DNA from 3 places in the Trujillonella humicola genome. Region 3 is predicted to be linked to each of the others. Evidence: riboswitches for the same ligand, from Rfam matches in the RefSeq annotation. Region 3 holds a riboswitch; each other region holds the start of a gene.
What was found. Region 3 has a riboswitch for S-adenosylmethionine ahead of ACK586_RS18530 (bifunctional o-acetylhomoserine/o-acetylserine sulfhydrylase). Riboswitches for the same ligand answer to the same signal wherever they lie in the genome.
Positions count from the first base shown of each region.

Region 1: another riboswitch for S-adenosylmethionine. It lies ahead of ACK586_RS09725 (BMP family ABC transporter substrate-binding protein); the one in region 3 lies ahead of ACK586_RS18530 (bifunctional o-acetylhomoserine/o-acetylserine sulfhydrylase).
Region 2: another riboswitch for S-adenosylmethionine. It lies ahead of thrC (threonine synthase); the one in region 3 lies ahead of ACK586_RS18530 (bifunctional o-acetylhomoserine/o-acetylserine sulfhydrylase).

Region 1 covers NZ_JBJNRJ010000014.1:2,486-4,737, reverse strand. Annotated here, with positions in the region: gene ACK586_RS09730 (ABC transporter ATP-binding protein) at 1-297, opposite strand, end outside; gene ACK586_RS09725 (BMP family ABC transporter substrate-binding protein) at 294-1,349, opposite strand; SAM riboswitch class IV at 1,450-1,560, opposite strand; gene ACK586_RS09720 (pyridoxal phosphate-dependent aminotransferase) at 1,609-2,252, shown strand, end outside.
Region 2 covers NZ_JBJNRJ010000004.1:67-2,318, forward strand. Annotated here, with positions in the region: gene ACK586_RS03290 (HAD hydrolase family protein) at 32-853, opposite strand; SAM riboswitch class I at 913-1,041, shown strand; gene thrC (threonine synthase) at 1,054-2,252, shown strand, end outside.
Region 3 covers NZ_JBJNRJ010000043.1:25,750-28,001, reverse strand. Annotated here, with positions in the region: gene ACK586_RS18540 (mechanosensitive ion channel family protein) at 1-733, shown strand, start outside; gene ACK586_RS18535 (Rv3103c transmembrane domain-containing protein) at 730-1,230, shown strand; SAM riboswitch class IV at 1,284-1,399, shown strand; gene ACK586_RS18530 (bifunctional o-acetylhomoserine/o-acetylserine sulfhydrylase) at 1,443-2,252, shown strand, end outside.

The sequences.
Region 1 (2,252 bases), on a different contig from region 3:
GGCGATGGCGTCCAGCGGCGAGGACAGCCGCACCTCGCGGCCGTCGCGCAGCACCTGCCCGGCGTCGGGCCGGTGCAGGCCGTAGAGCACCGACATCAGGGTGGACTTGCCGGCCCCGTTCTCGCCCACCACGGCGTGCACCGTGCCGCGCTCGAGGACGAGGTCCACGCCGTCGACGGCGACGACCGGGCCGAACCGCTTGGTGATGCCGCGCAGCTCGGCCGCGGGGGGAGCCCCCGCGGCCGAGCCGTCGTGCGCACCCGGGTCGGTCGTGCCCGGGTCGGTCGTGCCGGTCATCCAGCGGCCGGGTCGTCCACGGTGATCGTGCCGTCGATGATCTGCTGCCGGACGTCCTGCAGCTGCTCGACGATCTCCGGCCGGTCGGCGATGAGGCAGCCGGACCCGGCGAGGTCGTCGGAGAAGGCGGTCAGGCCCACGCCGTCCTCGGCCAGGCCGTAGATCTGGTAGCCGCCGGTCTCGTCCTCGAGGATGTTGCGCACCGACTCGGCGAGCGCGACGTCGACGTTCTTCAGCACGTTGTCCACGACCTGGCCCGGGGCCGAGCCGCACTCGTTGACGTCGACGCCGTAGGCCTGGAAGCCGCCGGCCGCGGCGACCTCGAAGGCCCCGACGTTGCTGCCCGAGGCGGCCAGCAGCACCTGGTCGGCCCCGCCGTCGGCGAGGACCTGGGCCTGGGCGCCGCCGCGGGCGGGGTCACCGAAGGGGTTGTCGCCGCCGACGAACAGCGGGGTGGAGGTCACCTGCGGGTTGACGCTCTGCGCGCCGGCGAGGAACGGGTCGACCCAGCGGCGGATGAACGGCGTGTCCAGCGCCGCGACGACGCCGATCCGGTCGGTCTCGGTGAGCAGCCCGGCCTCGACGCCGGCGAGGTAGGCGGCCTCGTGCTCGCGGAAGGCGGCGCAGGTGACGTTCTCCGGCTGCGGGTCCGGGCAGCCGTCGACCAGCAGGAACTGCTGGTCGGGGTTGTCCGCGGGCACCGTCGCGAAGGCGTCCTCCAGCGAGAAGGTGAGGCCGACGATGATGTCGGGCTGCTCGCGGACGGCGGCCTCGACGTTCTGCTGGATCGACGTCGGGTCGTTGCTCTCGAAGACCCGGAGGTCGAGCCCCTCCTCCTCGGCGACGCGCTCGGCGCCCTCGATGGCGAGCTCGAGGAAGTTGTTGCCCCCGACCGGGTTCGGCGTGATCACGATGACGGAGCCGGCGGAGTCCCCGCCGTCCCCGCCACCCCCACCACCGGAGTCGCTGTCGGCGCACGCGGTGAGGCCGGCGAGGGCCACGAGGGCGACGGCGGGCAGCCGGCCCCTGCGGCGGCTGTGGACGAGGGTCATGGTTCTCCCTGGGAGCGGGCGCACCGGCGTGCGCGGTCGGTCGGCGCGACACCGTGCCGGTCCGGTGCGGAGGCGAGCGGCCTCGGGACCACCGGCGACCTCCTCGTCCTTACCGGGACACGGTGTCCAGGTCTGGTCGTCACCCGGAGCACCCCGCGACGGAGAGGGTTGCCGGCCAGCGAGCCGGGGCTTGACGCTGGCGCTCAGGACCGCCAGGGAGTCTAGGTCACCGCCGGGCGGGCCTGGGAGACTGGCCGCCGTGACCCTGCCGCGCGCCGCGCTGACCGAGCGCATGCAGCCCTTCGCCACCACGGTGTTCGCCGAGATGTCGGCGCTGGCGGTGCGCACCGGGGCGGTCAACCTGGGGCAGGGGTTCCCGGACACCGACGGGCCGGCCTCGCTGCTGGAGGACGCCGTCGCGGCCATCCGCGGCGGCGCGAACCAGTACCCGCCCGGGCCCGGGGTGCCGGCGCTGCGCGAGGCCGTGGCCGCCCACCAGGCGCGCTTCCGCGGCCTGCGGGTCGACCCGGACGACGTCCTGGTGACCGTCGGGGCCACCGAGGCGATCGCGGCCGCGGTGCTGGCGCTCACCACGCCGGGCGACGAGGTGGTCACCTTCGAGCCGTACTTCGACAGCTACGCCGCGACCATCGCCCTCGCCGGTGCCACGCGCCGCACCGTCGTCCTGCGCTCGCCGGACTTCGCGGTCGACGAGGCGGCGCTGCGGGCGGCGTTCACCCCGCGCACCCGCGTCGTCCTGCTCAACAGCCCGCACAACCCCACCGGCAAGGTCTTCACCCGGGCCGAGCTGGAACTGGTCGCCCGGCTGGCCGCCGAGCACGACGCGGTCGTGGTGTCCGACGAGGTCTACGAGCACATGACCTACGGCGTCGCGCACCTGCC
Region 2 (2,252 bases), on a different contig from region 3:
CCCCCCCCCCCCCCCCCCCCCCCCCCCCCCGCTAGAGGGAGGCGCGGACGGCCTGGGCCCAGCCCTCGCCCATGGGGGCGCCGGTCACCGCGGCGTTGGGGACGGCGGCCAGCCGGTCGGCCATCCCGTCGACGGCGGCACCGTTCGCGGTGATCCACAACCGGCCGACCGCCGGCGCCATCTCGAGGTCGCTCACGCTGTCGCCGATCGCCACGGCGTCGGACGGGTCGAGGCCGCGCCGCTGCAGGTCCCAGGCGATCGCCAGGCCCTTGGAGATGCCGCGGGGCATGAGGTGGTAGACGCGCGGCGGCATCGCCTCCGGGGCCAGCGTCATGCGGGACGTCGAGGTGATCGACCCGTTGTCGTTGAGCGTGAGCCAGCCGAAGCCGCGGCCGGCGAGGTCGGCGTCCACCTCGAGCGGGTCGACCCGGCCGCGCAGCAGCGCGTCGGTCTGGTGCGTCGTGTGCCAGGGGTCGTGCCACTCCAGCCGGCCGGGGTGCCGCGCGATGAGGTCCTCCACGACGCCGGCCTCGGCCATCACGTCCATCGGCGTCCGGCCGTCGTGCTCTGCGGGCAGGTCGCCGGTCAGCCGGTGGGTGGCGCGACCGCCGTCCCAGCTCACGACCGAGCCGAGCTCGGCGACGGCGCCGTCGGCGGCGAAGATCCGCGCGGCCTCGACCACCTGCTCGAAGGTGCGCCCGCTGACCAGGACCAGCGCGACCCCGGCGCGGTGCAGGTCCAGCAGCGCGGCCGCCGGGTCGGCGGTGAGGTCCCGGCCGGACGTGTGCCAGAAGGAGCCGCGCGGGCCCACCATCGTGCCGTCGAGGTCGGTGTAGACGATGCGCGTGGCCACCCGCGCAGTCTGGCCGTGCACGGGCAACGCGACCCCGCCGGGTAGGGTGACGGGCGTTCCACTCATCCAGAGGGGCAGAGGGACACGGCCCGACGAAGCCCCGGCAACCGCCGTCCGCGCGTCCGCGTGGCGGCAGGTGCCAATTCCGTCCCGCGCGGCTCGACGGCCCGACGCGGGGAAGATGAGGAGGTAGTCGTCGCATGACCCTGACCGCTCCCGGTTCTGTGCAGGCCGACCCGTCCGCCGGTGGCCCGGTCCCCCCGTGTCCGGCGCGGGGCCTGGTCTGCCGCAACTGCGGCGCCACCTTCGGGCTGATCGCCGAGCACGCCTGCGCCCAGTGCTTCGGCCCGCTGGAGGTCGACTACGACCCCGAGCTGATGCGGGCGGTGACCCGGCAGCAGATCGAGGCCGGCCCGCAGAACATCTGGCGCTACGCCGCGCTGCTGCCCGTGGGCCAGGACCCGGCCGACCGGGTCTCGCTCGACCCCGGCATGACCCCGCTGGTGCGTGCCGACCGGCTCGCCGCGGAGCTGGGCCTCACCGGCGGCCTGTGGGTCAAGGACGACTCGGCGAACCCCACGCACTCGTTCAAGGACCGCGTGGTGAGCCTGGCGGCCACCGCCGCCAAGGGGCTGGGCTACGCGAAGATCGCGGCGGCCTCCACCGGCAACCTGGCCAACTCGGTCGCCGCGCACGCCGCCCGCGTCGGGCTGCCGTCCTACGTCTTCATCCCGGCCGACCTCGAGCCGGGCAAGGTCGTGCAGTCGGCCGTCTACGGCCAGACGCTGGTCGCCGTCGACGGCTCCTACGACGACGTCAACCGGCTCACCAGCGAGCTCGCCGAGACCGACGAGTTCGAGGACACCGCCTTCGTCAACCAGAACGTCCGGCCCTACTACGCCGAGGGCTCGAAGACGATGGGCTACGAGATCGCCGAGCAGCTCGGCTGGCGCATCCCGGCGCAGGTCGTCATCCCGATGGCGTCGGGGTCGCTGCTGACCAAGGTGGACAAGGCCTTCCGCGAGCTCGCCGCCGCCGGCATCGTCGAGGACTCGGACTGGACGGTCTTCGGCGCCCAGTCGGCCGGCTGCGACCCGATCGCCACCGCGTTCGACAACGGCTGGGACGTGGTCAAGCCGGTCAAGCCGACCGGCATCGCGAAGTCGCTGAACATCGGTAACCCCGCCGACGGTCCGTACGCGCTCGACGCCATCCGCCGCACCGGTGGCTCGGTCGGACGGGTCGGCGACGACGAGATCGTGCAGGGCATCCGCGACCTGGCCCGCACCACCGGGGTGTTCGCCGAGACCGCGGGCGGGGTGACCGTCGCCGTCCTGAGGCAACTGGTCGCCGACGGCCGGCTGGACCCGGCGAAGGAGACCGTCGTCCTCAACACCGG
Region 3 (2,252 bases):
CTCCGAGGCCGCCAAGCACCGGCACTCGCTGACCCAGGTGATCACCTGGACGCTCGTCGTCCTGATCTACGCGGTCACGGTCTTCTTCGTGCTCGACCGCCTGGGCGTCCCGGTCACCGGGCTGGTCGCCCCGGCCACGGTGCTCGGCGTCGGCCTCGGCTTCGGCGCCCAGCGGATCGTCGGGGACGTGCTCGCCGGCTTCTTCATCATCACCGAGCGGCAGTACGGCTTCGGCGACGTCGTCTCCATCCAGGTGGTGGGCGGCGGCGACCCGGCGACCGGCACCGTCGAGGACGTCACGCTGCGGGTCACCCGGCTGCGCTCGCCCGACGGCGAGGTCGTCACGCTGCCCAACGGTCAGATCGTCAAGGTCGTGAACCTCTCCCGGGACTGGGCCCGCGCGGTGGTCGACGTCCCGGTGCCGGCCAGCGTCGACGTCAACCAGGTCAACGACATCCTCCGGACGGTCGGCCGGGAGGCCTTCGACGATCCGCGCCTGCACCCGCTGCTGCTGGACCCGCCGTCGGTCATGGGCGTGGAGAGCCTCGGTCTGGACGAGGTCAACGTGCGGATGGTCGCCCGGACCCTGCCGGGCAAGCAGTTCGAGGTCGGCCGCGACCTGCGTGCCCGGGTGGTGCTCGCCTTCCGCCGGCAGGGCCTGAGCGTGCCACCGCCGACCGCCTCCGACGGCTCGGCCGAGCCCGGCGCGCTCAGCGCCGGTGAGCAGCGGTGAGCGCCGACCGCCCGCGCGCGGACGGGACCCGGCCCACCGCCCCCGCACCGCAGGTGAGCACCGCCCCCGCCGAGGGACCGCGCCGCTGGTGGGCCGCGATCCCGCGCCGGCTGGGGCGCGCTCGCACGTCGACCGTCGTCCTGGCGGTGCTGTTCGTCGCGCTCGGGATCCTCTACCTGTACGTCCGGCCGGAGACGACCGGCACCTCGCCGGCCCGTGACACCGGCGAGGTGCCGGTGGTGCCCGCGCCCCTGGACCCGACGCCGACCGAGCCCACGACGACCGCGCCGACGACGGAGGCGCCCGCTCCGGGCACGACGACGACGCCGGCACCCACCCCGACCGGCACCGGCGAGGGCGCCGAGGAGGAGGACGGGCAGCCGACGGATCCGACCGGGGTGCCGACCGGGGCGCCCACCACGCCCACGGGGACCCCCGCGGAACCGGGAGGGACCGGCACGCCGACGGGTACCGGCGGGCCCTCGCCGACGGGCTGATCCGTCCGACCCCTGTACCGGGCGGGGCGCGTGGGGCGTTATGTTCTGAGGTGGCTCACGAGAGGCAGTGACAAGCACCTGGCTGGCTGCCCGGCAACCTCTACTCCGTCCGAGGTGCTCCAGGGGAAGAGCCGGTCGGACGGCGCCCGCCGCCCGGCAAGACGGAGTCTCCGGTGCGCCGCCGGGTCTCCCGACCGAGAGGAGACCGGCGCATGACCGACCCGCAGAGCTGGAGCTTCGAGACCCGGCAGATCCACGCCGGCACGAGCCCCGACCCGACGACCGGCGCCCGCGCCCTGCCGATCTACGCCACGACCAGCTACCAGTTCCGCGACGCCCAGCACGCCGCCGACCTGTTCGCGCTGGCCGAGATGGGCAACATCTACACGCGGATCATGAACCCGACGCAGGACGCGCTCGAGCAGCGGGTCGCGTCGCTCGAGGGCGGCGTCGCCGCGCTCGCCGTCTCCAGCGGCCAGGCCGCCGAGACGCTGGCGATCCTCAACATCGCCGAGGCCGGGTCGCACGTCGTGGCCTCGGCGTCGCTGTACGGCGGCACCTACAACCTGCTGCACCACTCGCTGCCGAAGCTGGGCGTCACGGTGTCCTTCGTCGAGGACCCCGACGACCCGGAGAACTGGCAGTCGCTGGTCCGGGAGAACACCAAGGCCTTCTACGCCGAGACGATCGGCAACCCCAAGGGCGACATCCTCGACATCAGCGCGGTCTCCGAGGTCGCGCACCGCAACGGCGTGCCGCTGATCGTCGACAACACCATCGCCACGCCGTACCTGATCCGGCCGATCGAGTTCGGCGCCGACGTCGTCGTCCACTCGGCCACCAAGTACCTGGGCGGCCACGGCACCGCCATCGCCGGGCTGATCGTCGACTCGGGGAACTTCGACTGGACCGGCGGCAAGTTCCCGGGGTTCACCGAGCCCGACCCGACCTACCACGGTGTCGTCTACGCCGACCTCGGCGCCCCGGCCTACGCGCTCAAGGCCCGGGTGCAGCTGCTGCGC